4 regions of the Alkaliphilus metalliredigens QYMF genome follow, and region 3 is predicted to be linked to each of the others. Evidence: riboswitches for the same ligand, from Rfam matches in the RefSeq annotation. Region 3 holds a riboswitch; each other region holds the start of a gene.
What was found. Region 3 has a riboswitch for cobalamin ahead of AMET_RS02625 (hypothetical protein). Riboswitches for the same ligand answer to the same signal wherever they lie in the genome.
Positions count from the first base shown of each region.

Region 1: another riboswitch for cobalamin. It lies ahead of nikB (nickel ABC transporter permease); the one in region 3 lies ahead of AMET_RS02625 (hypothetical protein).
Region 2: another riboswitch for cobalamin. It lies ahead of AMET_RS07475 (class I SAM-dependent methyltransferase); the one in region 3 lies ahead of AMET_RS02625 (hypothetical protein).
Region 4: another riboswitch for cobalamin. It lies ahead of nikA (nickel ABC transporter substrate-binding protein); the one in region 3 lies ahead of AMET_RS02625 (hypothetical protein).

Region 1 is NC_009633.1:1,162,056-1,170,143, reverse strand. It holds gene nikC (nickel transporter permease) at 1-530, opposite strand, end outside; gene nikB (nickel ABC transporter permease) at 541-1,476, opposite strand; cobalamin riboswitch at 1,877-2,064, opposite strand; gene AMET_RS05495 (flavodoxin) at 2,216-2,647, opposite strand; gene AMET_RS05490 (DUF3793 family protein) at 2,858-3,448, opposite strand; gene AMET_RS24875 (DUF1540 domain-containing protein) at 3,692-3,853, opposite strand; gene AMET_RS05485 (hypothetical protein) at 4,088-4,351, opposite strand; gene AMET_RS05480 (MATE family efflux transporter) at 4,534-5,901, opposite strand; gene AMET_RS05475 (MarR family winged helix-turn-helix transcriptional regulator) at 6,157-6,606, shown strand; gene AMET_RS05470 (IS1634 family transposase) at 6,907-8,088, shown strand, end outside.
Region 2 is NC_009633.1:1,568,197-1,576,284, reverse strand. It holds gene AMET_RS07495 (ABC transporter ATP-binding protein) at 1-856, opposite strand, end outside; gene AMET_RS07490 (ABC transporter permease) at 887-1,714, opposite strand; gene AMET_RS07485 (ABC transporter permease) at 1,715-2,734, opposite strand; gene AMET_RS07480 (ABC transporter substrate-binding protein) at 2,744-4,315, opposite strand; gene AMET_RS07475 (class I SAM-dependent methyltransferase) at 4,384-5,214, opposite strand; cobalamin riboswitch at 5,381-5,559, opposite strand; gene AMET_RS07470 (redox-sensing transcriptional repressor Rex) at 5,663-6,313, opposite strand; gene AMET_RS07465 (FmdE family protein) at 6,595-7,119, opposite strand; gene AMET_RS07460 (sensor histidine kinase) at 7,537-8,088, opposite strand, start outside.
Region 3 is NC_009633.1:541,881-549,968, forward strand. It holds gene AMET_RS02610 (cell division ATP-binding protein FtsE) at 1-577, opposite strand, end outside; gene AMET_RS02615 (coiled-coil domain-containing protein) at 604-1,725, opposite strand; gene htpG (molecular chaperone HtpG) at 2,264-4,144, shown strand; cobalamin riboswitch at 4,351-4,532, shown strand; gene AMET_RS02625 (hypothetical protein) at 4,756-5,259, shown strand; gene AMET_RS02630 (CbiM family transporter) at 5,281-5,952, shown strand; gene AMET_RS02635 (energy-coupling factor transporter transmembrane component T family protein) at 5,981-6,742, shown strand; gene AMET_RS02640 (energy-coupling factor ABC transporter ATP-binding protein) at 6,739-7,551, shown strand; gene AMET_RS02645 (hypothetical protein) at 7,613-8,050, shown strand.
Region 4 is NC_009633.1:4,842,747-4,850,834, reverse strand. It holds gene AMET_RS23600 (vanadium-dependent haloperoxidase) at 1-764, shown strand, start outside; gene AMET_RS23595 (MFS transporter) at 977-2,152, opposite strand; cobalamin riboswitch at 2,406-2,598, shown strand; gene nikA (nickel ABC transporter substrate-binding protein) at 2,784-4,385, shown strand; gene opp1B (nickel/cobalt ABC transporter permease) at 4,469-5,398, shown strand; gene opp1C (nickel/cobalt ABC transporter permease) at 5,400-6,278, shown strand; gene AMET_RS23575 (ABC transporter ATP-binding protein) at 6,241-7,086, shown strand; gene AMET_RS23570 (ABC transporter ATP-binding protein) at 7,061-7,816, shown strand.

The DNA of each region.
Region 1 (8,088 bases), 620 kb from region 3:
TCTCGAATGGCTAATACATTGCTTCTTGCTAGTCGTGCATATTGAGTCCACCCAGTCAGAGCTAAAGCCAGCATGGCGTTTGTTAATCCTCCACCCAAAATCCCAGCCACAGCAATGGCCAAAATAATATCTGGAAAGGCTAGCAAAATATCCGCCAATCTCATAAAAATAGTATCAATGACACCGCCATAGTATCCAGAAAAACACCCAATCATCGTCCCCACTACAAAGGTACCGACCACCAATGACAAAGCTGCAAAAATAGAGGTTCTAGCTCCTACCAAAACCCTAGAAAGAATACACCTGCCATGACCATCTGTTCCAAAGAGAAAATGCTCCGAGGGAGGAAGTCTCCTAAACTTTATATCTGTTGCATATGGATCATTAGGTGTAATATAGGGTGCCAGCAAACTGATTAAAACCATAATGATAGCAAGCCCTAATAATATATAAAACCTGATAGCCACTGGATTTAGCTTGGCTTTCCTCTTCCTCAGCCATAAGGCATTCATATTTTCTGTTATATGCATCTATTCCCTCCTAACTGCTATAGGTCCTGGGATCTAATAGCCAGTATGATATATCTGTGATTAAATTCACCATCACATAAATCAGTGCCATCCAAACAACAAAACCCTGCACAACTGGATAATCTCTAACTCCAATTGCATCTATTGCCAATTTTCCCAGCCCTGGCAACTGAAATATGGTTTCTACTACAACCGTTCCACCAAGTAAGGAACCAATTGATAATCCTATTAATGTTACGATTGTAATCATGGAGTTATGTAACACATTTTTATATAAAATAACCGTACCTTTAACGCCTCTAGATTGAGCCCCCATCACGTAATCTTTTTTTAATTCCTCCAATACAACTGCCCTAACCTGTCGAATATATTTAGATGCCATGGCTATGGACAGGGTAGCAGTCGGAAGAATCAACCCTGTCATGGTTTCTTGAGGCAAGACTGAAATCCAGTTTAAACGCAAAGCAAAAAAATAAATTAAGAATAATGATAGCAAAAAATTGGGTGTCGATATGCCAATAAAAGTAATACACCGTATGATATAGTCCGATAGCTTATTCTGTCTAGCTGCGGCAATGATCCCCAGAGGAATAGAAATTGCCAAGGTAACAGTCATAGCACTAGCTGATAGAAGAATCGTTGATGGCATAGCCTTCATCAATTTTTCTATGACTGGTAAATGATCGACATAAGATTTTCCCATATCCCCTAACAAAAAATTTTTGAGCCAAATCAAGTACTGTACAATAAATGGTTTATCTAATCCCATATCTATTCTTGTTTTTTCTATTATTTCCTGTGAAACAGCGATCCCCTGTGCCGATAACTTCATGGTAGCTGGATCACTAGGAGATATATGCATTAATCCAAAGGTTAAAAAGCTTACCCCCAGCATAATGGGAATTAATTGTAACAAGCGTTTTACTATGTAATTAAGCAACCTCATGTACCTCCTATATACGCTTTGAAATCTTCAAAATCTCAAAACGATTAATTCTTATCCATTTCATACCTCTTTATCAATTCAGCACCTTTTACCTTTTAAAATCTATAATAGCTTACTCTAAATCCATTTGTTCAACAATCTCGTTGATAATGCATGTCATTTGCTTTTACTTTTGCTGTATATATTATAACCATTATATAGAAACATGTAAACAAATATTTCACAAACTCAATATAAAGGATGCAATAAAAAATAACTCAGCAAAAATTTGCTGAGTTATTATATCATGAGTTCTCCACAATAAAAAAACTTTCTAATCATAGAAAGCGTATTATTAAGTATAGTAGAACACATTATATTCTACTTCCAAATAACACCTCCTCATCCTCGTGAGTTATAAACAGCGTTGTTTTCATTGGCAAGTCTCCTGACTTAGGAATAACAAATTTTACACCTTCCCATGTTTATAACACAGTGGTATTCGCAAAATTTTATCCATTACAGTGGCGGGACCATGTCGGAATTACACCGAACTTCCTTTTTAAGCAATCTTATACATACGATTGTACCAATAGATTTAGTATTCAATTTTGATTTGATTATATCAGCGTCAATTTTAATTGTCAATCCATATTTTATCTATTCAGCTCTGAAGATTAATTTTTTTATTCTTAAAAGAAAAAGGAACAGTGATTTGCTCGTTCTCTGTTCCTTCAAATTATCTATATTAAATTACGTTTTATCCTTCTACTAATTTTTTTCCCAATTGTCTGCATTCTTCAAGCCCTTCGTCCTCTGGTGTTAACTGAATAATAAGACCTTCTCTTACTAAGTCTGCTCCATATTCCTTCATTCTGCCATCCCAGTCTCTCATCCACTCTCCATCACCCCAATCGTAGGAGCCAAATAGAGCTACGGGCTTTCCTTTTAACCTTTCATCCATTAAAGATTCAACAAATGGTTCCATTTCCTCTTCCTCTAATACTTCAGCTCCCATAGATGAACAACCCAATGCCACTGCGTCAGCATTAAATACATCTTCCTTGGTCGCATTAGCTACATTAAGTAAATTGACCTCTGCACCATTACTTTTTGCTCCTTCTGCAATAGCTTCAGCCATCATTTCTGTATTCCCCGTTCCACTCCAATAAATTACTGTGATTTTTTTCATTTTAATAACCCCCCTCTAATTTAATTTTTTGCACAACCACAAGCCCCTGTTTTATAACAGTTGCATTCTGAACAACTACAGCTTTTCTCTGTCTTTTCTTCGTCATTCTTTTGAAAAGAATCCGTGATCTCCTTCATCCTATATCCCATCCCCCTTCTCGTTGTATATGAAATTGATTCTCATTATCAATTAATGGCTAACAAAGCCCCTTTAGGAAACAGCTGCAACAACATTTTCTATTTCTAGGGTTTCCAGTTGCCTCTTAATTTGCTGTTTCGCCGCCAATATTTGTTGGCATTTTAGATCAGATACTTGGGGATTCCCATAGATTCGCCATCCATTAACTTTTGTCAGCTTCAATGACGGATGCCCAATAAACCCCAGTACATCCTTTAGTGGATATCCTAAAAATATGCCAATTTCATGGGGCATTTCTCCCTTTTGTAGCTTTTCTATTATTAAATCTAAATATAGATCCATTTGATAGTCATGTGAATATCCTAGACCTTTTAAAAACTTTAGGTTCCTTAATTCCATTAATGTATTATCCAAACTCTTGATATTGTAAAAAAAGATTTTCATGCACCCATTGGGTGTATAAAATTCTTTACAGCTTATTTTATGGCTAGACTCAAATAAATGCTTAATTGATTCCACATGATTATTTGTTTCATATATGTTTGTAGGAAAGCTGAGGATTTCTGCAGGTTTCACTCCCAGTAGAACAGGTCCGAGCTGCTGAATTACCCATTTAACAAACTGATCCTTGTTCTGAAGTTGGCAATAACAATGGTTTATCATGTTCCTCCCCCTTTGATAATCTAGACGATATAATTCAAGCCATTTCATGATCTATTATTATGTAGGATAAAAATAATCAAATAAGTAGATTGATAACCGTTATCAATAATTAAATATTATCATATCTCTCCTAAAACTGTCAATAATTTTTTAACAACTTCTTAACTGAAAAGGACATCTATAATTTAGATGTCCTTTCGTAAGCTCACTTTAAGTTTTTAACAACTAGTTATTTTCTCATCCTTATCCTTCTAGTTTAAAGCTTCCACAGTCAGTCGCCTCTTGGTTTCTGGCACTCTTCTCATGTTTAACAACATTAATATGATCCAAACTACAAAATGATTCTTTTTTGGCATGAAACCTACATTCATCAACTGTACATCCTATGCTATTATTAATCTTCATACATCGCACCTCCTCACAATTTACTATGAACATCAAGTTTATTATTTGTGAAATTAGCAATATTTATTCCAATAAAAATAGAGCTAGGAATAACCCAACTCTATTGCTTAAAATAGCTTGCTCTCTGGAGTCTGACCAAAATATTTAAGTGAGTGACCATAAAGAATGAATTTATATAGAAACCACTCAATTTAGCCGTCTGTTTCTTACGGTCAACATCATTTTATTGGCATATTATTCAAGCTCATCTAATCGTCTTTGCAAAAGATTCATGTGTTGTTTAATTGACTCAACTTCCTTTTTTTTGCATTTTGATTTTTCTTCAAAAAATTCCTCTGTTTCTCCCAGAGCTTGTAGCACGTCTCCTAAAACCGCAATCCACGCACCTATCAATGCAGTCTTATTAGGTCCCGTTAGTTTAGCACCAAATATTGAAATAATAAACACAAAAAGAGCAATTGTCGTTGCATCTAGGCCAACTCCAGCTTTTTTTCCCATGATCCTCCTCCTACTTCCCTACAAGTTAAGACTCCTTTATTACTATTATATGAAGTGTATCCTTAAGGAGTGAAGACCATTACAAAAGGGTGTCTATAATTGAAGACACCCTTTTGTAATGATCTATATGATTTTATTATAGATAAGTAATTTTGAGTTGCTCATCTATATTTCATTCTTCATTAACTCTCCATTAACGGATTATGAAAGTGTGCTGCGTCTAACCCTTGGAGTTCCTTCATTAGCCATAGCCCTGTTATAATTGAGGCGACTAAATCAGCCAACGGGGCTGCCATAAATACACCATTCAACCCATAAAATCTTGGTAAAATTAATAGGGCTGGGATTAGAATTAACACTTGCCTAGACAAGCTCAATATCATCGCTTGCTTTGGCTTTCCTACCGCCTGAAAATAATTGGCTCCTATTATTTGGAATCCAATGATAGGAAGAAAGAATAAGAATATCTTCAATGCATGACTTGCAAATTCTATGAGTTCCAGATCCTCTGGATTAAACAAAGAAACCAGCTGATGTGGGAAAGCTCTAATACTAATAAATCCAGTAACTACAATAATTGTAGCCATTAAAATTGCCCATAGTAGTGCTTCTTTAACACGGTTAAATTTCTTAGCACCATAATTAAATCCGATAATTGGTTGCACACCTTGGCTGATTCCAATAACAGGCATTAAAAGTAATGTCATTATACTATAAATAATTCCCATACCAGAAATCGCTAAATCTCCTCCATAATAGTTCAAACTATTATTTAAAATAATATTTAAGAAAGTAGCAGCAAATTGCATTGCAAAGGGAGCCAATCCAATAGCGAAAATCCCCTTCACAATATTCAATTCTAGCTTAAGGTTTTTCTTTTTAATCTTGACAACACTTGTGCCTCCTAAGAAGTAGTATAATACCCAAATAGCAGATACTAGTTTTGCGATGAGTGTTGCCCAGGCCGCACCCTCTACACCCCATCCGAACCTTATAATAAAAATATAATCCAAAATAATATTTGTAATTGCACCTATTAGCATCGTTAGCATGGCTATTTTAGGGTTTCCTTCTCCTCTAATAAAGTTATTCAACCCAAAACCAATCGCTTGGAAGACAGTTCCGTATAATATAATTGTAATATACGCCTTTGCGTAGGGAAATACATCTACACTTGCCCCTAAAAATTGTAAAATGGGATCAATAAAAATCAATCCAACAACTGTAATCACTAAAGCCATCCCAATTAATAAGGTAGTTGCATTTCCCAAAATTTGTTCTGCGTCCTCTTTTTTATCCTCACCTAATTTAATTGACATTAGTGCATTTCCACCCATTGCAACTAAAACCCCAAAGGCCATCATCATTAGCATAATGGGAAAAGTAACTGTCAGCCCAGCTAGTCCTAATGAACCAACGGCATTTCCAATAAATATTCTATCAACTACATTATATAATGCATTCACTAACATACCAACGATGGCTGGAATGGAAAACTTTAATAGTAGCTTCAGAACGCTTCCTTCTCCTAATTGTTTTGTTTGATTCATTACAATATCCTCCAATTCCTATCAATACACACATTGACACATAGTTTAATTTATGGTTTAATAAACAACATAATAGTTATATTAACATAACTATTATAGCACCTTAATAATAAAAGTCAATTCATTTATGGTTTTTTATCATTTCATTACATGTTGTCTTTAATTCATTACTAAAATCCTCTCTGATCCCAGTTTTTTTATTGACAATGATGTGTCTTTATGAGTAAACCATTTATTAAACGGGAGTGAAATACCATGAACAAGAACAATCTAGAATATGTTGTTGACCAGCTTCTTACTCTATTTCCATTGTTTCGAAAAAAGTTATTTCGACCTAATCTAAATCTGGAACATACAGATTTAACCCCATCTCACTTTCATGTCATTGTTATGTTAAATGAAGCCAAAAGATTAACCATGTCTGACATTAGCAAGAGATTGTCCATTTCAAAGCCTAATGTGACAACCTTGATCGATCACCTAATCATAAAACAAATGGTGACACGTATCCGTTCTCATGAAGATCGTAGGGTAGTCTATATTGTGCTAACGGAAGAGGGGAAGTTATTTTTTGATCAGTATAAGAAATTGCTTGCAGCAGAATTGAAACAGAAGCTTACCATCTTTGATGAAGATGACTTAAAAGAGCTATGGAATGCTTTAGAAGTGGTGAATCAAATGATTTCAAAAATTGATTCAGAGTAATCAGTAAGAATTATCCATACACGTTTAAAAAGGTGGTTCAAAAAGAACCACCTTTTATTTATTCTTCTACAACTTCTACTGTTCCTCCAGCTGTTTCTATGGCACTTACAAAACTATCTAAAGTATGCTTTTTACCACCTAATAAACCTGACTTCAGAACATAAATTCAGAACAAATGATGAGTAAATGTTTAAATTTGAACATTTCTCATTATTTTTTTGTTTATTTACGCCCACGACTTGTCGTGGTGAATAATATGATGTATAATGTAGTTAGAGGGATTTTATGGAGGGATTGTGCATGTATATTAGTAAATCTAAAAGACCAAATGGTAAGTATTTCATATCAATTGCTAAGGGGATTAGAGATCCTGAAACTAAGAAATCAAAAAAAATTCAGATTAAAGGTTTTGGTACTCATGATTTGGATTCTAAATCAGGTAAGAAAGCTCTTGTGCAAGCTGAAGCTGAGCTAAAAGAAATGATTAGACTAGATGAAGCTTCTCGAGGATTTGAAAACTTTGAAGATTTTATTGTATCCATGTCAAAAGATAAGCTTTCTCTTAAGCATAAAAATATTGGCTATCTACCATACTTAGAAATCTTTAACCAATTGAAATTACAAAGTTTCTTTTCTAAGATGGTCAAAGACTCTAAACTTGATTATTCTTTTAGCGATATGATGTTCTATCAAGTACTTGGTAGATTATTCAATCCTTCTAGTAAGCTTGAAGTAGCTACTAGAAAGGATGATTTCCTGTATGATTTTAATTTTGTAAATAACGATAATATTTATTCCTCTTTGGATGTTTTTTCTGGATTTAATAAACATAAATCTAAAGCGTTACAAGATGGCATTCAAGTCATAAACGATATGGAGATTCTCTTAGATACCGTTGATTCAGAGGCTAAAAAAATATTAGAAACTAACATAAACAATACCTCTCACGAATTAGAAGAACTAATAACGTCTTATGATAGTAATTTTGAAATGAATGAAAACAAACTTTTCAAACATCTCAATAAACATATGGAAAAGATTGTTCCAGAAAGAAATATATCTTTAGCCTTTTATGACTGCACAACCTATTACTTTGAGTCTTTTGATGAAGACGGTTTTAGAGAAAGAGGCATGAGTAAGGATAATAAAAGAAATGAAACACAAGTGGTTATGGGTTTATTAATAGACACAAATGGCATCCCTATTTCCTATAGGCTTTTCAAAGGCAACAAACATGAATTACATACCATGGAAGAGGTCATTGACGATATATTAAATAATTACACCATAAAAGAAATTATTATCGTTGCTGACAGAGGCTTAAATTCAAGGGCTAACTTAGAAATGATCCGTGGCAAAGGGCTTAACTACATTGTAGGTTCTAAGGGCAGTGCAGTGCCTAAAGATCTAAAAGAGAAGAAATTCAATTCATCTTGGAACATCACTTCTAAAGCCGAGGCTAAATATAAAAGCGGCTATATC
Region 2 (8,088 bases), 1.0 Mb from region 3:
CATAAAAAATACAGGCATCTTCTTTTTCAATAGGATTTCCTTCTGGGATTCCCCACAAATCTTGATATGGATTGATATCTAATGAAGCATCTAGTAATCCTCTTGTATATACATGCCTAGGGTTTTCCAATACGTCCTTTGTTAGCCCTTCTTCTAATATCCTACCCTGGTACATCACTGCCAATTTATTACTCAATCGCTGTATCACATACATATCATGGGATATGAGTAGCATAGCAAATTTTTTGTTTTTTTGTAACCTCTCAAGCAAGTCTAATATTTCTTCTTTTCCAATGGCATCCAAAGCTGTGGTGGGTTCATCCACAATGAGTATACTAGGGTCACAGGCTAATGCCATAGCGATTAGTATTTTTTGTCTCATGCCTCCAGAGAGCTGATGGGGGTAAGCATGACCCCATTGTTCCTCTAAATTCACCATTTTGAGTAGTTCTTTAATTTTCTGATCTCTATCCTTTTCACATAAATTTAAATGCTTTTTGATTGCCTCTAGTATCTGTTCTTTTACCGTCATGACAGGATTTAAAATATCTAAATGATTTTGATAAACAATGGCAATATCCTTCCAACGATGTTTATTTAATCCTTTTTCTGATAATTGATGAAGTGGCTGATTATCGTAGAATATTTCTCCCTCAGTCCTGACACCCTTATCATGTAGCCTCATCAAAGCTAGAGCGATAGATGTTTTACCACTTCCAGATTCACCTATGATTCCTAGAATGTTACCTTCTTCTATTGTAAAAGAAATATCTTTTACTGCTGTTATTTTATCATTTCCATAGGGATAATCTACTACTAAATTTTTTACCTCAAGTAATGTTTTCTTTACCTTCATCCCCTCTTCATCTCCTTTACGCCTATTTTTCTAACACAATAAATTTTCTATTTCCTTACTAATAAAAGAAATGGCCAGCACCATAGTCATAATACATAGGAGAGGAAATAGTATCCACCATTTCCAAAATTCTATAAAATAAATGCCCTGGAAGCTCATGGCATGGTTTAAAATAAGACCCCAGCTTTTAGATGTTGGATCGCCTAAGCCTAAAAAAGCTAAGCTGGCCTCTGCCACGATGGCTTTACTGACTAACTTAATGAAACTCACCATAATCAAGGGAAACGTTTGAGGAAGAAAATGTCTTCTCGTTATATAGATAAAACCGCCACCATAGCTTTCTGTTACTTTTACATAATTTTCTTCCTTTATGGATATAACCTTAGAGCGTATAATTCTTGCAGGTCTGGTCCATGAAAAAAGAGTTAATACAATCATAATATTCACCATACTAGGACCAAAGAAAGAACCTAAGACAATCATGGTTGGTAGTTCTGGTATCACCATCATTAAATCAATCAATCTCATTAGCCATCCGTCTATTTTCCCTCCGTAGTATCCAGCAAAAACGCCTAAAATACTTCCACCACCCACGGCTAAAAAAGCCGTTCCTAGTCCCACCATCATACTAATTTGAGCACCATGACAGATCTGTGCCCACAGGTCAATCCCAAGATCATCTGTCCCCAGCCAATGCTGAAAATTTGGAGAAGTTAAAGCTGGTCCTGAGGGTATATTGGGAGAGTGTATTGCCAATTGATTTGGTGCCATGGCCAAGAGAAAAAATATTACGATTACCATTACTGCCGCCTTCCCCAAAAAAGAAAATTTCCTTAGAAATCTCATCATTTTTTTCATTTAACTCACCCTAGGATCTAATTTTTTATAAATAATATCAGCAATATAGTTCATGATTAATACAAATAATGTCATCACAATAAATATGCCTTGTATTAAAGGATAATCCCTAAAAAGCACACCCTGTCTCATCAACCTGCCAATACCAGGATAATTAAAAACATTTTCTACTAATATAGCTCCACCTATTGCACCACCAAAACTTAAAAAAATTCTAGTAACAACAGGTAGTATCGCATTCCTCAAGGCATGAGAAAACAAAACCCTTCTCTTTGTTAGCCCTTTGCCTTTGGCAGTTTTCATATAGGCTTTATCTAAAATAGAAACCATGGTATTGCGGGTTAATAAATAAAACTCTCCAATTCTGGTGATGGTCAACGCCATCAGAGGAAGTAATGCATGAAAAATAATATCTCTACCCATTTCCCAAGGAGAAGAAAAGTCTACAAAGTGACTCATACCTCCTGATAAAGGAAACAGCTTTAAATGTGCCGCAAAGTAAAATAACATCAATAACGCAACCAGGAAAGAAGGGATTTCTGAAAGTGTGATTAATCCAGAATATAATAATTTATCTAAAGGACTGTTTCTATAATAGGCTGATATAGCACCAAAAAAAATACCAATAGTAGCACTTAATAAAACAGATCCCATCACTAGAAATAATGTCCAAACGATGCGATCAAGGACAATGGTAAGCACCTGCTGCTTATAATGTATGCTATATCCTAAATCCCCCTTAAATAAATTGCCTACATAGGAGACATATTGCTGTCGCAACGGTTTATCCAAGCCATAATACACTTTATATCTTTCTATCTCCTCAGAGGAAAAAGTGGTATGTATCTGACCTTCTTCTGAGGATAAAAAGATAAAGGGATCCCCAGGCATGAGTCTGGGGATGAAGAAATTTAAGGTGATAATACATAAGAAGGTAATCATATATTGCTTTATTCTCATATGTCTCTTCTTATCCTTTTTATCCTTCTTATCCTTTTTATCTTTTTTCTCTTTGATCATGAACACCAACTACTTTCTTTCTAAGTAGGATAACTTACCATGGCTCACATTGTGATGATCAAACATATACATCCACCCATCATAGGTACTAGGTCGATAGACAGTGTAGCCAGTGGTATTATAAATAGGAATCATAGGCATTTCCTCTGAAATCAACTCCTGTAGGGAAAAAATCATTTCCTTTCTTTTTTCTGTATCTAATTCCTGTAATTGCTCTAGGGCTAACTTATTTATTTCTTCATTGTCATAGCCTAGAATATCACTGTATCGTGTCCTTAATATATCCGCATCGTTACCCCAGCCTCCATGTCCTGTCAAGGCGACTTCGTAGTTTCCCGTTACTATGGCATTATCTCTGGTCTTTGTATCGGCACTTTGTACATTTACTTCAATGCCCACCTTATCTAAACTAATTTTCATTAGCTCTGCTATTCTAACCTCTGCATTGGAATTACCCGTCAATAATTGAAACGATACTTTTTCATCTCCCAACAATGTTTTAGCCTTATCCTCATCAAAAGGATATTTTTTCACTGCTGGATTATACCATACATGGTCCTCTGGTAAATAACCTGCACTTGCTACGACAGCAGCACCCCTTTCCACCTTGTCCACCATTTCTTGTTGGTCTATACCATAGGCAATCGCTTGACGAATCTCCTTTTCCTTAAATATCGGATTTTTTTCCATATTAAGTGTTAAACGGTATCCCCAAAATGCTGGATTCTCTAACACTGTAAAAGTAGGATCTCCCATATATCGATCCAATAAATCGGCCCCTACACCGATTTGGTCTATCTCTTCGTTCTCAAATGCCATAATTTCATCACTCACAGGCACAAATTGAATTTTTTCCACCTTCTGTTTTGGTCCCCAATAATCCTTAAAAGCTGTAAATTCGTAGGTACTGTGTTCTTTACTATAGTTCGTTAATGTATAGGGTCCACAGCCTATTACTGCTCTTTCATCCTGGAAGCTTTCTGGATCCTCTACCTCTGACCAAATATGCTCTGGAATGATTCTTACTGTTCCTATTTTTTCTAAAATAGTTGCATTCTTTTCTGCAAAAGTAAATTTCACCCTACCATCCTCTAGAATTTCAATTTCCTTTATTATTGACTGATCCCCAACCATAATATAATTCTGTACTGGAGGATGTTTTTCCGAAAACTCAAAGGAGAACTTTACATCCTCTGCTGTTAAGACCTGACCATCATGCCATTTTACCCCCTCCTGTAGCGTAAAGATATAGTTAAGTCCATCTTCCGAAACCTCCCATTCCTTGGCAAGCCATGGAATTAACCCTTCTTCACCGTATTCTAACAAACTATCAAAAATCAGCTGCATTTTATAAATACCAGGTCCTCTGGAATAATGTAGATAGGGTGATGGATATCCCCAGTCTCCGCCTCCTAGCTTTAGCACCACATCTTCTTTTTCTTTATTTGCTTCAGTTTCATTGTTTGACCCCACGGTTTCCACTTCTTCTTGTGAAGTATCTGTCCCACAACCAATAAGTGACAACATCATCATACCTACTACAATCATTACCATTCCTTTTTTCCATTGTTTCCAACTCATATCCTTCACTCCTCTTCGAGCTATTTTATTTTAGGAAATAGAACTCCCCTGTGAATATATGCTTACATTTATACACTCCAAGTCAAAACACCTATTTTAACCTTTGTTTTTTCCTTTACCTTGCCATTATTTTGATGTTTTTTTAGTTCTTCCTTGATATACATTTTTTCTTCTTCTTTTAATTCAACTTGCATAGAAATCTTATCTACATATAACTGCCATGTTTCCTCTACTGTTCTTATGTCCTCCCACTCTCTATTCAGGTAAAACACCTCTGGGGTATAACCCAAGTGCCACAGAACATTAAAGGCATAGTATACTTTTTTATCCTTTCGTTTTTCCAAAGAATATATTTTTGAAATTTCTGCTTCTACTTCATCAAAAATAGAGTCCTCTCGATCAACAAATCCACTTAAAAAACAATAGTTTTTACTAGCCTTTGTCATTTTTTCTAGGGTATTAAAATCAAATACGCCAGGTGTCATAGAAGCAAATACGAAATCAAAGGCTTTGTTCCACCCTTCTTTTTCTAAATCAATATCCTTCCAATCTTTCTTCAATGTTTTAATATTATCTAAATTCATCTTTTTAGCATTGTTTTGAAGATGGTTTAGCATATTTTCGGAAATATCTAAAGCAGTGATTTTCTTTACAATACGTGCCATCGGAATGGTATGTTTTCCAGGTCCACAGCCTATATCTAATACCGACATTTCTTCATGCAACATTTCTTTTTTTAATAACAAGTCTATAATGTCGCTGGATTCATTTTTCTCTAGAGAAACCTTTGTATTAAAGAACGCTGCTCTGTTATCCCAAAAAACTTCAGACTTTTTAGTATCCATTTTCTTTTTTTCCCAAGCATCTTTCCAGTACACAATTTTTTCTACATCCCTCATAATACTTCGCCCCTCTCAAATTCAACAACTAATTTGTGACTCTAAAACAAAAAACCACGAAAAAGTAAAGTAACAATCTTCATGATTGCACACTAAACCTTCGTGGTTTCATCTCAAATCAAAACAAAAAATCCTCAAGAAAAAACACCTCCCCTCCGAAGGTTTCGTTTTATAACAATATAAGGCAGGTTTCCTGACTTATGGATCATCTTACTCTCCGACCTTCTCGGTTTCCCAATGGCATTCGCGGATTTCATACCCATTTACAGTAGCGGGGGCTGTAGTGGATTTACACCACTTTCCCTTTTAACTCTATGAAAGAGCACCTTATAAGCTATTTTTTGTTAAATTTTTAATTATTTTAAATTTCTATTTAAAAATACTATATTATAGCAATTTTGTCAAATTATTTTCCATAAAAACAAATATTATTTAAAATCATATTGCGTTATTTAACCTGATCTTTTCCACTGTTGCTTACAAAATAAGATAGGGTAAGCAAACCATTGTTTAGATTCATGTTTTCTACAATTACTCCTTCTGGGGCGTCAAGATCTATAGGTGAAAAATTCCAAATAGCAGATACACCTGACTCTATTAATTTGTTTGCAGTATCTTGTACAAACTCCTCAGGCATACAGATTACTCCAATATCAATATGGTTTTCACTTATAAACTTTTGCAACTCATCTATATAAAAGATAGGGGCACCCTTAATCTTCTTACCCATAAACTTATATTTAATATCAAACAATGCCTTTAAATCAAATCCACAATTTTCAAAATCAATATGATTAACAATACCTTGGCCTAGGCTTCCCGCTCCTACTACCACGATACTGTAGCTCTGATTTAGGCCTAGTATCTTTTCAATTTCTCCATACAATACTTCTACGTTATAGCCATATCCCTGTTGGCCAAATCCCCCAAACTTATTTAAGTCTTGCCGTATTTGTGAGGGTGTAAATCCAATCATACGACTTAATTCTTTTGAGGAAATTCTATCTATATTTTTATCTATAAGCTGCTTTAGGTATTCATAATATTTAGGTAGCCTTCTAATAATAGCCATTGAAACATTACTGTAACTTTTACCCATATACCTGTCTCCTATTTTAAGATTTTTATTTTTCTTATAAAATTTAATAACTTCTTTAAAGTAGAATTTTTCTAACTGTATACCAAACCTTTGCGGTTTTATGGTTAAAGGCTGCGTTACAAGCTACTTTGTAGAAACCTCTTCATCAAGTACATAAAGAGTACCCAGTTTAATGAATAGTTGAAGTTATCCTTTTTAAAAACAAAAGCCATAAAAACACTTCTTGCTTCAGCAAAGAATGTGCCTTCATGACTTTATTAAACAAATATAACTAATTCGTTTTATAATTCCCTAGAATAATCTTTAAAGCAATCTAAACAAACCCTTTTCCCCTCCATTAAGCGAATTTTATGCTCTGGAGCTCCCTCTCCACAATCTTCACAGGCAATCGTGGTAAAAATCCTTGCTCTTTCTGGCAATTCAAATTTAGGTGTTTTAAATTCAAAAATTTCTTCGATTGGTGCCTCTAACAAATAAGCTTGTCTTTCTCCTCTATCCATTTTCTTGTCAGAAGGTTTCAATACAATTCTCATACTTTCTCCAGTGGTACGGTTAAAGAAGCTAAAGGCTTGCTTTCCAGTACCACGATAAATAAGATTTCCCTTTCCAAAGCTACATCCTAATAATAGTTGAATTGCATCTACACCACAGGCATCATTTTCCGTTACACATACTATATCTTCATCCTTTGAAAAACCAACCTTTAGTTTTTCTTTGGCGGCCTCATAGGCTTTATAGCCTATAGCTAACCCTGGACACTCATGCCCATGAAACGCCACTGCTTTTTCCCATAATTGTTTATCCATTTGTCATCCCCCTCAAAAAATTAATAAAGTCACTGAATACAGTTATAGCCCTTAGAACAACCTTCATGGTTGAAATATAGCTAGTTCGTCTTCATGACTTAGTATTTATCATAATTTTTACTTTATAATATCATAGTAGTATATTTTTCCAGTATTGTCAATTTATTATCAAATTATTTGCATTGTAATTTTCATCAATATCCTTTAAATCAGTACCCACTATGAAATCGAATAAATCTGAGTTTTCACTTAAAAACTTAATTCTCAACAAAATATTTTCCGTACTGGCTGAAAAATATCTAAAACATTCCAATTGCCTCCTCAAAACTTCAATCATCCACTCGCCTAGTCAACGTACTTATTAAGCAACAGCAGCGCTGACTATACGAGTCAATCATGTTGTTATTTCATTGTTTATTATAAGTCCGGGTGCACATGTCTCGGAAGATTGATCACGACTTTAGTACCTACATCTATCTGGCTTTCTACTTTAATTCGACCATTATGTCTTTGAATAATCCAGCTTGCTATGGCAAGTCCAAGGCCTGTCCCCCCTGTTCCGTCTATTCCCTTGGTTCTTGACTTGTCCGCCCTATAAAATCGATTAAATATGTTAGGTAAATCTTCCTTTGAAATGCCAATGCCTGTATCTTCTATAGAAATTTCCACCTCATTTTTTTTAAGAATGGATTCAATTTTAATACTGCCTCCACTAGGTGTGTATTTTATACAGTTATCTATGAAAATTCGTAAGGACTCTTTTATGAGTCTTGGATCTGCGTTCATTAAAATACCCTCATTCTTTAGATTAATAATCTGATGAGATCCATCTATCATTCTTGTTTCCTTAACAACATCATCTATCAGTTCATTTAAATAGAAATCTTTCTTCTCAACCTTTTGGGTGTTCTTATCTCCCCTTGCCAAGAAAAGAAGTTTTTCCACCAAGTCCTTCATATTTTCAGATTC
Region 3 (8,088 bases):
TAATCACCACCGCCGTTTTTTCATCTCTAAAGGAATTTAAAAGCGATAGTATGTTCAATGCATTATCCTTATCTAAATTGCCCGTAGGTTCATCTGCCAAAATTAATGCTGGCTTTCTGGCCACGGCTCGGGCAATGGCCACCCGTTGCCCTTCGCCCCAGGACAGGTTTTCCACCGGTGCAAATTTTTTGTGCTCTAGACCTACCTTGACTAGGGCATCATGGGCATCTTTCTTTATCTGATGATGAGGTAGACCTAGGAACCGCATGCCCAGCATGACATTTTCCATGGCTGTTCTTCCTTTTATCAGCCTGAATTCTTGGAAAACTGGGCCCAGTACCATCCGTAGACGCCTGATGTTGGTAGCTTCCTCCTTAGACATGGGTTGCTCTAACACCCTTAGGGAGCCTCCTGTGGGATACTCAATTCCTAGTAAAAGCTTCAAAAGACTGGTTTTACCTGAGCCACTGGGGCCAGTGATATAAAGGATCTCTCCTGGTTGAACTTGTAAATCAATGTTATGTAAAGCCATGGTACCGTCGGGGTATGTTAAATAGACTCCCTTTGCTTCAATCATGATTTAGCCACCTTCCTGATGGTAGACTAGAATAATCTGAGTCTACTGAGTAATTCTAAGGATCCTTCTTGGACTTCTACAGAACGTAGGGTATTACCGAAAAGCAAGGGTTTGAGGTTGAGTACCAGAGCACCCTCCTTAAATAATTCCTTTACGGCGCTGGAGGTTAATAAAATCCCGTAAAAGCTGCCTTCCTCTGCAACGAATTTTAATGTGTGTCCATTTTCAATCACAAATGTTCCTGTGAGTACCAAATGCTGATTAGGCATTTTTAACTGAACCATTCCAGGATGAAAGTTAAATCGCAGCTCCTCAACATCTAAGTACTCCGAGATCAGGGCATTAATCACATCCTCATCGATGGTTCCTTTAATCCCTAAGGAGGTAAAGGATATTTCCATGGCATCAGTGGGGAGGTTTCCTTCTCCAATAATACGGGAGAATTCTTTGGTGGAGGCTGAAAATATGAGCTTAAGCTCATCCCATACACTCTGGATGTTAGATAAGTGCTCTTGGTAATATTCTCTTTGATCCTCTAAGGATGCTAAGTACGCCTCCTGTTCTACTTGTAGTTGTAAGTTTCTTGCTATGGATTGCTGAAGCTCTTGTTGTTTTGCTTCCACTAGCATGGCTTTTTCAGTTAACTTAGATTTTTCAATGGAGAGCTTCTCCTTACTTTCGGCTAACTCGTCTAAAAGTGCTCCGGTGTTACGGGTCAAATCCCGCAGTGTGTTGAGCCTTCTTAGTAAAGCGGAAAGGCTATCTGAGGATAAAACGATCTCCAGGTAGGAGCCTGGACCTCTTCTTTGATAGCTCTTTAGGACATGCTTTAAGACATCTCGTCTTTCTTCATAGGCCAACTCTTCATTACGGGTTAGGTTCTCTAAAACCTTTAACTCCCCTTCAATGACTGATAGATCTAGGAGGAGCTCCGTTTCTTCATTTTCCATTTCTTCTATTTCCTGTACCAGTATAAATAGGTTTTCAATGATTTGTCTTTCTTCTTGGGAAATGCCAGTCAAATTTTCTTGGATTTCAGAAAAAGGGTCCGCTTGTTCTGTGGCCATACTTAAAGGTAAAAACAGCAAAGTAAATAGTATGGCAAAACTAAAACTCATGATTACTCTTGTCTTTTTTGTTTTGAACATGAAGATTACCCCTCTCTTGAACCAAATCAGTAAATCCTTATGATTTTTCCATTATAAACTAATTCTACCAGAATATTTTATATACGACTACTTTTATATTGGATGTCTTTGTTAGGATGAAAATTTAGGGGGAAAGTACCCATTGAATTAAGTGTTATTTTACCCTACCATTCTCATTTAGCCCTATAGAGATACGATATTTTGTGGTGCACCTAAAGTTAACCACAGGATAATGTGGATAAGGGCATAATACTGTTGATAAGTAAAAATGGTTATCAATAGTTATCAACAGTATATAAATGATGTTAAACAATCTCATGATTCCCTTAGATTTATCTCTGGGGCACTGTCATATTTGCTATTTAAGCAGGGCAAATGGAAATATGTAAAAATAGCAGGGGGCAGCGCCTAAAATGATAAAAGCCCTTGACAAATCCAGTATATTTGATAGATTATAATTAGCACTCTATTCAATAGAGTGCTAATTAAGTTGATTATGGTAGTATCAGACGAATTTTAATAGGAGGAGAAAAATACAATGATAAAAAAAGAATTTAAAGCAGAATCGAAGCGATTACTAGATTTAATGATCAATTCAATTTATACCCATAAGGAAATATTTTTAAGAGAACTGATTTCCAACTCTAGTGATGCAATTGATAAGATATATTATAAAGCATTGACGGATGAAAGCATGATCTTCAACAAAGAGGATTACTACATAAAAATCACGACGGACAAAGAGAATAAGATGCTGATAATATCTGACATGGGAATTGGAATGACAAAGGAAGAGCTGGAGGAAAATCTAGGTGTTATTGCACAGAGTGGTTCCTTTACATTTAAAAAAGAGAATGAAATAAAGGATGGCTTTGATATCATTGGACAGTTTGGGGTAGGTTTTTACTCTGCATTCATGGTTGCGGATTCAGTGACGGTGATTAGTAAAGCATTAGGAAGTGACCAAGGGTATAAATGGGAATCAATAGGTGCAGAGGGATATACAATTGAGCCCTATGAAAAAGAAAGTGTTGGAACAGAAATCATCCTAAAACTCAAAGAAAATACAGAAGATGAAAAATATGAGGATTACCTAGAGGCGTATCGGTTAAAAACCATCATCAAGAAATATTCAGACTTTATCAGATACCCAATTAAGATGGATATTGAGACAAGCAAGCCCAAAGAAGGGGCAGAAGGTGAATATGAAGAAATAGTAGAAGAGCAAGTTGTCAACAGCATGGTGCCAATGTGGCGAAGAAATAAAAATGAGCTAACAAAGGAAGATTATGATCTTTTTTATTCTGAAAAGCACTACGGTTTTGATAAGCCACTAAAGCATATCCATATTAGTGCAGACGGAGCAGTCAGGTACAATGCAATTTTGTTTATACCTGAAAAAATACCCTATGATTTCTACACAAAGGAATATGAAAAGGGATTAGAGCTCTATTCCAGTGGGGTACTCATCATGAACAAGTGCTCAGACTTGCTTCCTGATTATTTCAGCTTTGTAAAGGGAATGGTTGACTCTGAGGACCTATCACTGAACATTTCAAGGGAAATGCTTCAACATGATCGTCAGCTGAAAATCATTGCTAAAAAAATTAAAGAAAAAATTAAAAGTGAATTAGAATTACTGCTGAAAAATGAGAGAGAACGTTATGAAGAATTCTACGATAGCTTTGGTAGACAGATCAAATATGGGGTTTACAGTGATTTTGGACAAAATAAAGAAACACTGAAGGACTTGTTACTATTTTACTCTTCCAAGGAAAAGAAAATGGTCACTTTAGATGAGTATGTAGGTAGAATGAAGGAGGACCAAAAGTACATTTACTATGCTTCGGGAGATTCTATTGAAAAAATTGATAAAATGCCTCAAACAGAGCTCTTGGCAGAGCAGGGCTACGAAATTTTATACTTTGCTGATGACGTAGATGAATTTGCTATTCGCGTGCTGGTAGATTATAAAGAGAAAGAATTTAAGTCTGTATCTAGTGGAGACTTAGGGATTGAAGAGAAGGATGAAAAAGAGGAGCAAGAAGAGCAAACACAAGGTAGTAAAGAAGTGTTCGCATTTATGAAAGAAGCATTATCTCAGAAAGTCAAGGATGTTAGACCCTCTAAGAGATTAAAAAACCATCCAGTATGTCTTGCAACCGATGGGGATGTGACCATCGAGATGGAAAAAATATTAAGTGCAATGCCAAATAATCAAGAAATAAAGGCCGAAAGAGTTTTAGAGATTAACATCAATCATGATGTATTTAAAACCCTAAAGGAAGCCTTTGACAATGATCAGGAAAAGCTAAAGATCTATACAAATGTACTATACAATCAAGCATTGCTGATTGAAGGACTGACAATTAACGATCCTGTAGAATTTACAAACGATATATGTAAGTTAATGTCATAGTTAAAGTTTCTTAAGCTAAGAACAAGACATGTAAATAGTGAGTAGAAACCCTCTGGAGAATGATTGGTATTCAGAGGGTTTGCTATGGGCGGAAGCTGTCACCTTGTCTGACACAAAATAGCCTCATCATCTTTGACCAGTTATTTTCTGTCCCATGGCTAAAACAGTTGATTTATTATTTTTCCAATGTTATACTTAAGTCGAATTGAATATTGTGTTAGACAAGCTTTCATTTAAAAATGAAATGGGAAGTTTGGTGAAAATCCAACGCGGTCCCGCCACTGTAATGGGGAGTCTTTTTATTAAGTATACCACTGGATAATATCTGGGAAGGTGTAAAAAGATGATGAACCTAAGCCAGGATACCTACTTGTTTAATTTGACGTTTTTCAAACCCACGGTGCATGGGTTTGGAGGCTTTTGATTTTATGCTTTTATATCTAGGAATTGCTCTCTATGATTTATATTCTTCTTCCTAAATGTACAGTATAGAGACAAAGTATATAGCCTTTTATTGCCTGCACATACATAGTAAGTGTGGGCTTTTATTTATAAAAATGTCCAGTTACACAATATTCACAATATATTATCACAAAAGGAGTAGATGTGTTGTGAAGAAAAAACTAAGTATTTTATTTGGTGTTGCGTTATTAATGTTAGTTTTGGTGGCTTGTGGAAGTAATGAGGAGGAGGTGAATACTGCTGAGGATGATGGACACGAAATTCCTTATGAATGGAGCGGTGTTTATACCTTTGAAGAAGATACTTATACTTTGAAGTTCAACAAAAATGAAGGAGATGAGAGCTGTATGATAGCCTTTATCTCAAAAGAGAGTGGTATAACAGACATAGAACACCATGCCATTCATATCATGGAGGCTGACATGGAAGACATTGCAGCGGATTCTCATTTTGTTGCAAAAGATGAATATGGCTATAACTTGATTTTAAATCCTGATACAAGCAATTTTACCATTGATATGGAGAAGTCAGGAGAATACTTTTTATTTGTAGAACATTTTCCAGAAGAATTTGACTTACAAGTACTAGATTCCAGTGGAAATGAACTTATGGCAAAAGATATGGTTGAATATGAGGGTGATCATCAGCATTAAGGATGTTATTTTGTACTTTGGATGCTTGCCCGGGCATCCAAGGTGATTTTAAAAGGTATATTTGAACTGGAGGTGATTCAAGTGCATTTGTCAGATGGTGTTTTGAATCTTCCTATGGCTGTAACGACTTCAATCGCAGCCGGGGGAGTTATGATTTATGCGATTAAAGGGATAAAAGAAGAAGAAATACCTAAAATCAGTTTGATGACGGCGGCTTTCTTTACCTTTGCATTAATAAGTATTCCTATAGGACCAAGTAGTGTACATCCTTTATTAGCAGGGTTGCTGGGTATTATGCTGGGTAGGCGTAGTCCTATTGCTATTTTTATTGGATTACTGCTACAGGCCATCATTTTTCAGCATGGAGGACTTACCACTTTGGGAGTCAATACATTGCTTGTTGCTTTACCAGCTTTGGCTTCCTACAAACTATATTCGAAATTAACATGTAACAAAAAATCACCTGCCATATGGGCTGGTTTTATAGGGGGATTTGCTGTTTTCACCTGTGTTTCCTTACTGATATTGGTTCTTTTTATGACAGATAGTCGGTATAGTGAAGGTTTTTTTTCTGTTGTTAATGTCTTGGCAGTAGGCTATCTTCCATTAATTGCAATGGAGGCAATTCTTACTGGATTTATTATTTCATTTATATACCGGATTCGTCCTCATATTTTAGAAACAACATCTTAAATAAATTAGATGTACAAAGGAGTCTTTTATGGTATCCACTAAACCGACAAAGAGAACAGACTATCATAATGGTCACGAAAAATTAATATCTTGGGGGAGAAACTGGGAGACTAGGACCAAAATAATGACTTGCTTTATGACAGCATTTGGTTTAATTGGTTTGGATAAGTTATCACTCCTGATTTTCTCCTTTTCTCTACTGTTGCTCATTGTAATCTCCATGGGATTTTCAATCAAGTATATACTCTCTAAGCTGGTGTTACTACTGCCTTTTCTGGCTTTAATGAGTGTGCCCCTGATCATTGGTCCTGGATTTCCAGTCACCAATGATCGGTTTGTTTTTCCTTTGATATTAACTTTGAAAGCATTATCTGTTTCTTTACTTATGTTTATTATGATTTTAAGTCAACCGCTACAACAATTTTTAAATGCTTTGTCCCATATGCATCTGCCGCCCTTCTTTATTTCGATTCTTTTTTTGTCATGGCGGTATACTTTTGTTTTATGGGATACCTTAAAAAACACCCAAAGTGCATTGGTTTCTAGGCTATTCAATACTTCATTTAGGAAACGTACGTTTAAAACCTATGGAGAGGTTATGGGAGGGATACTCATTAAATCAATTGATAGATCTGAAAAGCTTTATAGAGCAATGATTGCCCGGGGATTTTCAGGTAGAATATCTAGTTCAAAGCCCCAGTCTATTACAAGGTGGGATATCATAAAGTCATTTTTATTTGTGGGTGTGATCATATCACTTAATATCATTGAAAAGTGGTGGTTCGTATGAAGGCAATTATGATCGAGGGGTTGCGTTATAATTATCCTGATGGGACCCTGGCCATAGATAATATATCTCTTACCATAGAGAAACAGAAAAAAATTGCTTTTTTGGGTGCCAATGGTAGTGGGAAATCTACTTTGCTACATCATTTAAATGGACTGATTATTCCCCAGGAAGGGTCCATAAAAATTATGGGAAATGTAATAAACAAAAAAAACATTAGAGAAATCAGAAAAGCAGTGGGAATGGTTTTTGATAATCCTGAAGATCAATTATTTTCCACAACGGTCTATGATGATGTTGCCTTTGGTCCTAGAAATTTAGGTTATGATGAAGACGCGGTACATGACTGTGTTAATAAAGCACTATCCTTGGTAGGGGCAAAAGAACTACAGCAACGGCCCCCCTATAATTTAAGCTTAGGGCAGAAGAAAAAAGTATCCATTGCTGGTATTCTTGCTATGAATCCAGAAATCATGGTGTTGGACGAACCCTTTTCAGGATTAGATCCCTATTCCCTTGAACAACTTTTATGCATATTAGAAAGATTATATAAAGAGGGAAATACATTGATCATTAGCACACATGATGTGGACTTAGCCTATAGCTGGGCTGATGAATGTGTTATATTGAGGGACGGAAAATTATTGGCCCATGGTTCTACCCAGCTACTTGAAGATAAAAGTCTCATGGAAAAAGCCAAGCTACAAGTACCTAATTTATATTCCATTTTTAAAGATACTCCCTTAAGGCCTAAAAATAGTGAAGAGGGAAGGGCGTTATTAGGGAAGTTACTTGAAAAACAGAGTAGATAGAAGTGAATATAGGATATTGAACTATGGATTAAAATAATAATTTCAAGGGGGTTGTTTAATCATGAAGCGTATCAGTATTATTTGTATGATTATATTATTATTTGCTTTTACCGTATCACCGGTTTATGCTCATAAAATGCTTATTGAGCCCATAGAGGATGGGGTGATAAAAGTAAACTACGAGGATGGTAGTGTTTCTAGTAGAACAGAAGTGGTGGTGTATGATTCTAATGGAGCAGAAATTTTAACAGGAAGCTTAGATGAAAATGGCTACTTCTATTATGATACTGATTTAGATGCCACACGTATTGTAGCCGATGATGGGTTAGGTCACCGTGTAGAGTGGCAGGTAGGGGATCCAGCAGTATATAGTAATCATGGCTCCAAGTGGAAGAAAATAAGCTTGGTTGTTGCTATATTCGTGGTCATCGGATCTGTTTTCTTTCTACGGAATAAAAAAGCAAAAGAGAAAGAGTTGTTAGGCACTCCAAGAGACTGAAAATTATGTGGTGATTCTGTAGAATTTACAAACAATCT
Region 4 (8,088 bases), 630 kb from region 3:
CAGCCGCTGGTTCATGGCCCTTGTACTTCATGAAAAGAAGTAGAACTGGGAGATTTACGACACTAGATGGAAAAATGATTAGACTTACAATACAACATCCAGACAATATCGATTTCTGTAAAGAGCTATCGATTGTCAAGCGTGTACTAAAGAATATTACATGTGATCAAAGGAAAATTGCAGAATACTGGGGAGACGGGCCACCTACAAAGCAATGGACCCCTATCATAGATCGGTTGGTAGATACCTATAACCTTAGTCCAGCTCAATCTGCTCGTGTAATTGCAGCAGTTCAGGCGGGAATGAGCGATGCACTTGTCATCACTTGGTTCTATAAATACCTTTGGGACGTTCCCCGTCCAAATCAATTGGATTCAAAACTGATTACAGCAATTTGTACTCCAAAATTTCCAGCTTATCCATCAGGACACTCTGTTATATCGGGAACAGCTGAAGTCATCCTAAGTTATTTTTTCCCTCCAGAAGCTGAGCGTTTAAAAGAATTAGCCCAAGAGAACTCTATTTCACGCCTATATGGAGGCGTACACTTTCCATCGGATTTAAACGAAGGACTAAGACTTGGAAGGCAGATTGGAATGCTGATTGTAGATATATTAAAGTGTCAGCTTGATGGGAATAACAATGGGATTGATAGACCTTCAACACAGGATTTAAATGCGAGGTTACATCCCCATCCATACAATCAGGTGATTCCATATCCCTCTAGAGTTAGGTCATGTAATTTGCCACTTTTACCAGAGTAGTTAGTAACCATTTGTTAATATGTTATGATATGGATAAGCAATGTCACGCTTCTTATCTATATCAACTATTTAAAAAAAGAGAAATCCTCTTTCATTTTAGGATTTCTCTTTTTTAAAGTAAAAATATATTTTACATATTTTAAAAGGGTAACGGGCCTAGGATAATTAATTAGAACCCTAGAGCTCATAGAGGATAAAGTAATCTCATTATTTTAACCTCTAAGGGTAGTCGCAGAAGAGGCATTGGTTCTAATAATCAATGAAATGGCAAAGACCACAACAATCAGCCCAGTGAATAGGAAAGAAATGGAAAAATCAATTGAGCTACTTAAAGAACCAAGTGCAAGAGCAATGAGACCAATGGAAAAATCAATGATACTCTCTTGTACAGATAATACAGTGGCTCTTGTGCTGACGGGGGATAAATCAACCAACCAAGCAGACAAGACAGAAATACCACCATTAAACCCGATACCAGTTAGCAGGCTGCTAATGATTAAAATCGTATATTGACCGGAATCTAGGTAGTACAGTATGGAAACACCCAAACCTAGAAGGCCTATGGCTGGCCAGGCCACCATTGAACGTCCCCAACGATCAGATAGATGTCCTGAGATAAGAGTGGAGAAAATGCTAGCAATTCCAAAAAAAGTAAAATAAATACCAGGGTTACTGATTTCGGTCACTCTGGAAATGTAAAGTGTCACAAAGGAAAGTAAGGCGCCAAAGGAGGTTGCAGTTAATCCTATGCCTAAGTAGATCGCCCAATATTTTTTATCAAGCAAAACTGATAACATGGAATTAGAAATCCTTAAATTTGTAGATTGAGTGATTTCTACAAATTGAGTTTTAAATAGAAGAATGAGAGCAATAAGACCAAATAAAAAACAAGTCATAAACCAAAATCCAAAGCTAAATTGATTCATAATGAAGGATGAAGTAGCGGGACCCACCAATAAAGCAAAGGCGCCGATCAATCTGTAAACCCCCATATAAGTACCCACTTTATTTACTGGAGCCATATCAGCAACAGCAGAAATTGAACTAGATAGAAAAGCAGATAGGCCAAGGGCCTGAAGCATACGGGCTAAAGTCAATAACCAGAGGCTATTGCTATAATAAAATAATAATGAGGTTAGAGCAAAGCAGGCAGTTCCTATGAGTAAGGGAATTTTGCGGCCAACACGATCTGCCAAGGGTCCGAAATAGAAGCGCAGACAAATAGCAGTAATAAAAAACAAGGCGGTCTGAAGACCCGAGTGAAACTCAGTGCCACCAAGTTTTAGTATATAGAGTGGAAGTAAAGTGAAAGTTGAATTAAAGATGACCATGACTAAAAAATTAACAATAAACAGGAATGACAGATTTATCATTTTTTTTGATTCCAAAAGTGTAACCTCCTCTTAAGTTCCAGAAACAAATAAAATACGATGATATAGATAAAGTATTACTTCCATTATGACATAAACTCAAAGTCTTTTACATATAAAATGAGCTGAAGGTCGTCAAAAAATAAGAGAAGGTAATGGGACGATGAATTGAATCATTGTCCCATTACCTTCTGTATTTAATCAACAGAACCGTCCCCTTGATTTCTTGACAGGAAACAATATACAATATATACTGAAATTGTTAAAAATCTAATATTCTACGATAATAGGTTTGAAGGATCAAGGAAGTTGAGCCTTCAATTAAAAGGGAAACAGGTGTAAATCCTGTACGGTCCCGCCGCTGTAAAAGAGTAGTAGTGCAAAATATGCCACTGTTGATATGGGAAGGCTTTGCACTGTGATGATACTTGAGTCAGAAGACCTGCCTATTATTATAAATCACAACTCTACGGAGGATAGGGGGGTATGTTTTGATAAAATACAGGTTATTTTACCAATGATCTCCTTATGTAGTTAAGGAGATTTTTTGTTGCAGAAATTTGTTAATAACAGCAACTGTACTGGTGAAATCTTCAGTTGATAAGAGTTATAATATTAGATCTATTTTAAATTAGGAGGAGGAAAAGCAATGAAATGCAATAAAATAGTAGTGATGATATTGGTTTTAGCATTAAGTTTTTCTATGGTAGGCTGTAATACAGCGACAACACAAGCAAGTGGAGATATTGGTGAAGAAAAAACACAGCTGGTATACGCCAGTACCAAGGATATAAGGGATATTAACCCCCATACCTACTCTGGAGAAATGGCAGCACAAAATATGGTTTTTGAATCCTTAGTAATAAATACAGACGAGGGGGTAAAACCTTGGTTAGCTGAAAATTGGGAGATATCAGAGGATGGGAAGACCTATACCTTCAAATTGAGGGAAGATGTGAAATTTACTGACGGAGAGGTGTTCAATGCAGCAGCAGCTAAGATGAATATCGATGCCGTCATGAATAATTTCGAAAGACATGCATGGTTAGAGCTAGTAAATCAAATCGATCATGTGGATATTATAGATGACTTTACCATTGATTTAGTCCTAAAAAATGCTTATTATCCTACCCTTAGCGAATTGGCATTAACGAGACCCTTTAGATTTATATCGCCTAACTCCTTTATTGATGGCAACACGAAAGAAGGAGTAAATGGTTACATTGGAACAGGTCCTTGGGTGCTTAGTGAGCATAAAGAAAATCAGTATGCAATATTTACTGCCAATGAATCCTACTGGGGTGAAAAAGCAAAGCTTAATGCCGTTAAATGGCAAGTTATGCCGGATCATCAAACCATACTTCTTGCCCTTGAAAAGGGAGAGATTGACCTATTATTTGGAGCTGATGGAGACATGGTTGATTTAGATTCCTTTAAGGCTTTAGAAGATAGGGGGAAATATGTTACTGTAATGAGTGAGCCCATAGCTTCTAGGGCCATCCTATTAAATTCAAATAAAGAGATTACAGGAGATATCAAGGTAAGAGAAGCCTTGCAATACGCCATAGATAAAGAAGGCATCGCCGAGGGTATACTTAATGGTTCGGAATCCGTAGCAGATACCGTACTGTCTCCTACTGTTGCCTATTGCAATGTAGACTTGGAAAAAAGGTCCTATGATATAGATAAGGCATCAAAACTTTTAGATGCAGCCGGTTGGACTTTAGGTAATGATGGTTATCGGTACAAGGATGGTGCTAAAATGGAAATCACTATTTATTACAATTCCGATAATAGTCAAGAACGTATGATCAGTGAGTATATGCAAGATAATTTAAAAAATGCAGGTGTAAACTTGAAAATAGTTGGTGAAGAAAAACAAGCCTTCTTAGATCGACAAAAAACAGGAGATTTTGACCTTCAATATTCCTTATCTTGGGGTATTCCCTACGACCCTCAATCCTACGTATCTTCATGGAGAATCCCAGCCCATGGTGACTATCAGGCTCAAGTAGGACTTGAAAAAAAAGCGTGGCTAGATGAAATGATTGGAAATGTTATGATAGAAACCGACGAAAATACACGACAGGAAATGTACAATGAGATACTAACTTATATCCACGATGCCAGTGTATACATACCACTAACTTATTCTAGAACAAAAGCGGTATATGAACCTTCATTAAGAGGTGTTGGTTTTAATACATCCCAATATGAGATACCTTTTGAAAACATGTATTTTCAGCAATAAAGCTAAACATAGGATTCCTTACTAGGTAAGGAATCCTATGTAAAAGATGATGTTTAGATCTGAATTAGTAAGGGGGGCAATCAATGAGAAATTATATAATTCGCCGAATATTATTTATTATACCGATATTAATAGGAATAACCTTCATTTCGTTTTTGCTAATTAATTTAAACACCAGTGACCCGGCAGAAGTTGCCCTAAGGGTCAATGAAATTACCCCTACCGATGAAGCTGTAGCAGCCATGCGGGAAGAGTTAGGTTTAGACAAACCTTTTTTTGAAAGGTATATTATTTGGTTGGGAAATAGTCTTCGCTTTGACTTTGGAAATAGTTATATAAATAACAAGTCAGTTTCAGATGAAATGCTAAGCGCATTACCTGCTACACTATATTTGGCAGCAATAGCACTGATCATGATTTTGGGAATTAGTATTGTGGCAGGGATTTTATGCGCTATATTTGAAGACTCTATAGGAGATAAAATAATACGAGGAATCATATTTGTTGGGACGGCAATGCCTAACTTCTGGGTGGGGCTACTACTAATGTGGTTGTTTGCTGTAAAATTGGACTTGTTCCCTACCAGTGGGATGAGTGGTTTTAGCTCAGTGATTTTGCCGGCAGCTACATTATCCTTAAGCTATATTTCCATCTATACGCGATTGATTCGAAATAACATGATACAAAATAAAAATGAGAATTATGTACTGTATACCCGTATAAGGGGTTTAAAGAATTGGGCTGTCACGAAACATATATTTAGAAATTCAATCCAATCCTCTATTACGGCACTAGGGATGTCAATTCCTAAACTTATAGCTGGAACTGTAATTGTAGAAAACATTTTTGCATGGCCGGGAATTGGAAGATTGTGTGTTAGTGCTATATTTAATCGAGATTATCCTATCATTCAAGCCTATATTGTTATGATGGCTCTATTGTTTGTGGTATGTAATCTAATTGTAGATATTATTAGTGCATCCTTAGATCCTAGGATAAGGAGGACAACATAGTATGTATATTTGGAAAAAAATTAAATCAGATAAGCTTGCGGGGGTATGTTTGTTTTTCCTTGTGACGATTATTCTGTTGGGAGTTATAGCACCGGTAGCTGCTCCCAATGATCCTGTGGAAACAAATATTACAGAAAAGCTTTCTGGTATCAGTCTACAATATCCCTTTGGTACAGATCAGCTTGGGAGATGCATTTTCTCTCGGCTACTCTATGGGATCCGTACTACAGTGTGGATGTCTATTTGGACGACGCTGGCCACTATTTCTATTGGAACAATATTGGGGTTTGTGTCAGGGTACTTTAGAGGGTGGATAGATGAGATCATCATGCGTTTATGTGATGTGATGCTATCTTTTCCTAGTGAAGTGATGATACTGGCCATCGTAGGAATGCTAGGGCCTGGACTGGGTAATATCGTTATAGCTAATATTATTGCCAAGTGGGCTTGGTATACTCGGATGATAAGATCCATTGTGATACAGTATATGGATAAAAACTATATTTCTTTTGCTAAGGTAGTGGGTGGGAGTCCCTTTCATATTATGAAAAACCATTTGTTACCGGGGTCTCTAGGTGAAATCGTGGTATTAGCCTCTTTAGATACAGGAGCAGTTATATTGAGTGTTTCTGCATTATCTTTCTTAGGGCTAGGGGTGCAGGCACCAACTCCGGAATGGGGCATGATGCTGAACGAGGCCAAAAACATTATGATTACACATCCCACAAAAATGATTCCTCCTGGTATCGCTATATTAGCGGTGGTGGCGGCTTTTAATTTTATTGGAGATAAAGTGAGGGATATTATGGATCCTAAACATATGGATAGGAGGGTGAAAAACAATGAGTTTGTTGAAAGTGGAGAATCTGTCTGTAGTTGATTTGCGTAACGGGGAAAGAATCCTTCACAATCTGAACTTTTCTCTTGAACCCGATAGCTGTCTTGCCATTGTGGGGGAAAGCGGTAGTGGTAAGTCTATGACATGCAAGGCCATATTAAATTTGACCAATCCTTGGCTGGAAGTAACGGGAACTGTTTTCCTTCATGGAAAAGAAATCAAAAGAAATGATTCTGGTGCCATGCGAAAGATCAGAGGTAAAAACATTTCAATGATTCTACAAGATGCAATGACAGCTTTTGATCCTCTCTATACTATAGGTTATCAAATAGAAGAGACCCTTTGTGAGAATTTAAAGGTGTCAAAGAAGGATGCAAGGGCAATGGGGATAGAAGCTATGAATAAGATGAGTATTTATGATGCAAAAGATGTACTGAAAAAATATCCTCATCAGTTATCAGGTGGCATGCTCCAAAGGAGTATGATTGCGATTGCTATGGTTATGAAGCCAGATATTATTATAGCCGATGAGCCTACCACTGCTTTAGACTCTATCAATCAGCGTGATGTGGTAGAACAGTTTGAACTATTACAAAGTATAACCGGCACTGCGATCTTATTTATATCCCATGATTTAGGTGTTGTGCAGAGGTTAGCACAAAAAGTATTGGTGATGAAGGGTGGTGCTTGTGTAGAGTACGGAGATGCAAATCAGATTTTTAAAGAACCTAAAAATGATTATACTCGCTATTTAGTAGAAACTCGCATTGCTCTTTCACAGCCTTTTCACAAAATTATGAATAGGGAGGAGGTTAAAGTTATAAATGTTAAAAGTTCAAAATGTATATAAAAGTTATTCAAAGGCAGGGAGCCTATTTAGAAAAGATCAAATACAAGTTCTTTCTGGAATTAGTTTTGAAATTGAAGAAGGTGAGTGCGTTGGCTTGATTGGAGAAAGTGGTAGCGGTAAAAGTACGTTGTCTAGATTGATCATGGATTTAGAGAAACCAGATAAAGGGCTGATTACTTTAGAGGATGAAAGTATACAAGTATGGAAAAAGAAGAACCAAGGTCAAATAAGTGTGGTGTTTCAAGACTATACTTCATCTGTAAATCCACGATTTACTGTAGAACAAGTTATTACAGAGCCTATGATGATAAGAGGCAAGCAAGAGCATATAAAAACCAAAGCAACGCAACTGTTAGATAGAGTAAATCTGTCATCGCAGTTTTTGAATAGATACCCCCATGAACTAAGTGGAGGACAATTACAGAGGGTGTGTATTGCTAGAGCAATTTCTACCAAGCCAAGATTTGTTATTTTGGATGAAGCCATAAGCTCTCTAGATGTCTCAATACAAGCTCAGATATTAGATTTATTAAAAGAGCTTAAGACTGATTTAAATCTTACCTATTTGTTTATAGCCCATGATCTTCAGGCCGTGGCCAGTTTATGTGACAAGGTACTGTTTCTATATAAAGGTAAGATAGAAGAAAGGTTGCCTATAACAGAACTAGCGAGAACTGAAAATGAATATGCTAAGAAATTATTATCCTCTGTGATAGCTTTTGAAGCATGAATCTGGGGTGAATCTGGGGGACGGTTCTTTCGATTGGTTAATTGACATATTTTAGATTATAAATATGAGTGGGTAGTATGAAGAATTTTCTCATACTGCCTTTTTTAGTGAGGAAAAATGTGGTGGTGATAGTAAGTATTGCATCTTTTACTGATGTTTTTTAGGACAATCAGATCATTTACATGATTAATGTCATCTATGCATTCTGAATCAAATATAAGTGTGCTATAGTAATAGTAGAGGGGTAGCAACTTCGATTGTGAATTTATGGA